DNA from 2 places in the Roseburia sp. AF42-8 genome. Region 1 is predicted to be linked to the other one. Evidence: riboswitches for the same ligand, from Rfam matches in the RefSeq annotation. Region 1 holds a riboswitch; the other holds the start of a gene.

Region 1 (2,210 bases):
GGTTCTGGTGCCGGTCCCATATTCTCTAAAGTATGAAGGAAACGGAAGTCTGTCCTGGTTACCATGGAACGTCCGTCTACACCTGTTCCTGCTACATCAAGGGTTGCCCATACAGGGTCACCGGAGAATAACTGGTTGTAAGAAGGAATACGTGCGAATTTTACCATACGAAGTTTCATTGTGAAATGGTCAATCAGCTCCTGAGCCTGCTGCTCGGTAAGGATTCCCTTATCCATATCTCTCTTAATATAAATATCAAGGAAAGTAGAAACACGTCCTACTGACATTGCTGCACCGTTCTGTGTCTTGATTGCTGCAAGGTATCCGAAGTATAACCACTGGACAGCCTCTTTTGCATTGGTTGCAGGTCTTGAAATGTCATATCCGTAAATCTCAGCCAGTTTCTTCATATCTTCCAGACATTTAATCTGCTCTGCGATTTCTTCTCTTAAACGGATGACATCATCTGTCATCTGTCCGCATCCGCAGTTTGCTTTGTCTTTCTTCTTCTCAGCGATTAAGTAATCCAGTCCGTATAATGCCACACGGCGGTAATCACCTACAATACGTCCACGACCGTAGGTATCCGGAAGACCTGTTAAAATCTTAGCATGACGGACCTTCATCATTTCCGGTGTATAAGCGTCAAATACTGCTGTATTGTGTGTCTTATGATATTTGGTGAAAATTTCTTTTAATTTATCATTTACCTCATAGCCGTAGGTCTCACAAGCCTGAACAGCCATCTTGATTCCACCATATGGCATGAATGCTCTCTTTAATGGTTTGTCAGTCTGAAGACCAACTACCTGCTCTAAATCTTTTAAGCTTTCATCGATATATCCCGGACCATATGCTGTAATTCCGGTTACAACCTCTGTCTCCATATCAAGAACGCCACCCTTGGCACGCTCTTCTTTCTGTAATTTCTGAAGTGCATCCCACAGCTTGTTGGTTGCATCTGTCGGCTCAGCTAAAAAGCTCTCATCTCCATCATATGGAGTGTAGTTGTCCTGAATGAACTGACGAACATTGATTTCTTCTTTCCAGAGACGTCCTTCGAATCCATCCCACTCTTTCATTTCTATCATTGCGATATCCTCCTAAAAAAATGTATTCAGTATGAACACTGAATGGTTACTAAATTTACTGTCAACAGACTTTTTATTCATTGGTTTGAATTAGTCTTGTTTAACTGTAGTTAGTATATACTGACTGTTATTTTTTTGTCAATATCTTTTGGTGTTCAAAATAACATACAAAAAAAAACGAGCCGGTCCTCCAGGTTCATCGCCCAGACGGTCGGCTCGTTTTCGTTATACTTCATGTGGTTTTTCCACTTATCCGTCAGTCATATAACGGTTTTATCATAGACTATTTCTTTTCTGATTGCAATAGCTTATGAAAACTTTTTATCAACTATTTTTTCCGTTTTATCTGTTCTTTCCCTACAATACTTTGGAAAGGAAGTCGCAAAGACGCGGATTCTGTGGATTGGCGAAGAATTCTGCCGGTGTATTCTCTTCCTGAATCTGTCCTTCATTGATAAACATGACACGGCTTGCCACTTCTCTTGCAAATCCCATCTCGTGTGTTACTACTACCATGGTCATGCCATCCTGTGCCAGTTCTTTCATAATCTCTAAGACTTCTCCTACCATTTCCGGATCCAGTGCGGAAGTCGGCTCGTCAAATAACATGACATCCGGATTCATTGCCAGTGCTCTTGCAATTGCAATACGCTGTTTCTGTCCACCGGAAAGCATTGCCGGATAGGTATCTGCTTTATCAGACAGTCCGACTCTCATCAAAAGCTCGTCCGCACGCTTAGATGCCTCTTCCTTATTCATAAGTCCGGTCTGAACCGGTGCCAGCATGATATTTCCTTTTACGGTATAATTTGGAAACAGATTGAACTGCTGGAATACCATTCCAATCTTCTGACGCATCTTGTTGATGTCTACGGATTTATCCGTGATATCTGTTCCTTCAAAAGTAATCACACCGGAAGTCGGCTCCTCTAAAAGATTTAAGGAACGTAAGAATGTAGATTTACCACAACCGGATGGTCCGATGATGGCTACTACCTCTCCCTGGGCGATTTCTGTGGAGATACCATTTAATACATTTACATTTCCAAAGGATTTACACAAATCCTTTACTTCAATCAATACCTTCTTATCGCTCATTTGTTCTCAACCTCGTTTCCA
Region 2 (2,210 bases), on a different contig from region 1:
AATTCTAATTCTTTCATTTTATTTTCCTCTCTCGCACGAATCTTATTCACAAAATCCTATTTGTTCTTGTTTACAATGCGGCTTTCATATTTTCCGGTTTCAATATCAATATATCTTACAAATAAGGATACCTTATTGTCTGCATTCAGGTTATTCCATACCAGCTCGGTAAATGCATCAATGTCATCTCCGATATCAACCAGTACCGGCTCGCCTTCAAAGCTTGGTAATGGATTGCCATCATTCATATAAGTATGAATGAAATGTCCTTCTCCTGCTACCGGATTCTCATAAGCAAATGTATAACGGTTGCAGGCATCCGGATTACCATTGTTGCTCTTTAAAATAGACATTGCATAATTGTATTTTCCATCTTCCACATGCATGATTCCGGAAATACGCGGTGTATAGTTAGGTGCGTCCGGCTCAAATTCTCTGGTTCTTAATGCCTGTTCGAAGGTCTGCTGTTTATCCATCAGTTCATAAATGGTATCTGTCTGGTCTCCATTGGTTACAATGGTCTTATTGCCCAGTACACGAACCGGTGCATAAATAATAAGACTTGGGTCACTTAATTTTGCAGGGTCAAATGCCTGGGTACGGATTCCTTCTCCATCCTCAACAAATACACGGTTACGGCTGTTCTCGCTTCTTCCCATGATAAAATAAGCAGTTACCGCATACTTTCCATTCTTCGACTTTCCAATTACAATTCCTCTTCCCGGATAAGTAGTGCTTCCAAGTTCTTCTGCTAATGAAGTCATCTTCATTTTTGTTCCTCCTTCTTACGCTCCATGTAATTTTTAAAGTTGCTGCAGCTTTCCGTCAAAGTCTCTTTCCCTTTCGAATTTTTCCTGTGACTTTTCCTGTTTGCATGCATAAAAAATACCGACACGTATCCCGAGCTTAACTGCCCAGACGGTCGGCTTCCTCAGGTCATACTTCATGTGGTTATTCCCACGGTTCCGTCAGTCATATGACCTGAATTTAGTAAAACATATTCCAAAACACTTGTCAAGGAATTCTTCCTCTAAGGACTCCCCTTCATAAGATTTTCTATTTCTATAAGAACTCTCTCAGACGTTCTGCACGGTTCGCCCAGGTATCTTCCTTAAGTGCCCGTTCATAAGAATATTCTATGATTTCTTTCATTTTCTTCGGATGTCCCAGCATGGATAATACCTGTTCCGGCAATGTATCCAGATGCTCTAACTCATAAAATGCCAGATCTTTTCCATCGCAGAAACGCTCCTTTAAATAAATGCTGCCATCTGTCAGGGATACTGCTTTATTTAACATGGCTGTAAAAATTCTGTCATGGGCTCCATCCTTAAACCACGGCATGGTATTCAATGCAAGCTTTGTATTCCGGATGATTTTTACGCATTCGGCAGAATCAATCTGTCTTCCGTTTAAAATAAGATTCTCCGGATGCTTTACCTTAAGATTCTCCCATCCTTTGCCAAAAACATGTACCCGTACTCCATTGTCTACCAATGTCCGCACCGTTTCTCCACGGAAATAAGTCCGGTTATACATATCCAAAAAAAGCATTCCTGCAAAGCATGCCATCAGCTCCCGCTCCGTTACTTCCGGAATCTCCCGGCGGACAAAATGCTCCATGGCAGAATCTAACGGCTCTGACGGATGCAGGCGGAGATAATTTAATATCTCATGATAGAAATCAATATATTCCTTCGTCTGGCTGGTAAAATGCTCTTCAATTGCCGGAAGATGCACATAGTTTGCGATAAAACCCACTTCATATTCCCGGTTCTCATATGGAATAAAATCTGTTGGGACTCGCTCTTCCCCATCCATCAGAAAATTCCCTGCCAATGGTAAAAAATGACAGGGAATCCCTTTATAAAACCGTTTCATATAAGAAATATGCTGACGGTCGATACAGAACACAGTCAGATTCGGAATTGTCTCATCAAGCTGCTTATGATAATACAACGGATGGTCCACAAGAATACAGTAGACCGGAATATTTCTGCTGGCAAAGACAGACTGAGACTCTGTCTCCAGCAGGAACTCCTCTCCGCTTAATCCGATAAAGTTAAAGGTAATGACTGCGGTCTCGCCACTTTTTAAAAGCGGCTTAATCGTTTCGTGTCAGCATATTCTGCCTGAATGTCGAAGAAGAAAATCTGATATCCCATCTTGCGAAATGACGCTGCCATCTCATGCGAAAAATAAGTTAATGT

The links. Region 1 has a riboswitch for ZMP and ZTP ahead of pflB (formate C-acetyltransferase). Riboswitches for the same ligand answer to the same signal wherever they lie in the genome.
Region 2: another riboswitch for ZMP and ZTP. It lies ahead of DW059_RS10440 (IMP cyclohydrolase); the one in region 1 lies ahead of pflB (formate C-acetyltransferase).

The regions. Positions count from the first base shown of each region.
Region 1 is NZ_QTVB01000007.1:17,747-19,956, reverse strand. It holds gene pflB (formate C-acetyltransferase) at 1-1,091, opposite strand, end outside; ZMP/ZTP riboswitch at 1,286-1,365, opposite strand; gene DW059_RS04620 (amino acid ABC transporter ATP-binding protein) at 1,449-2,189, opposite strand; gene DW059_RS04615 (amino acid ABC transporter permease) at 2,179-2,210, opposite strand, start outside.
Region 2 is NZ_QTVB01000024.1:28,377-30,586, forward strand. It holds gene DW059_RS10435 (phosphoribosylaminoimidazolecarboxamide formyltransferase) at 1-17, opposite strand, end outside; gene DW059_RS10440 (IMP cyclohydrolase) at 57-770, opposite strand; ZMP/ZTP riboswitch at 906-986, opposite strand; gene DW059_RS10445 (glycosyltransferase family protein) at 1,063-1,959, opposite strand; gene DW059_RS15925 (hypothetical protein) at 2,094-2,210, opposite strand, start outside.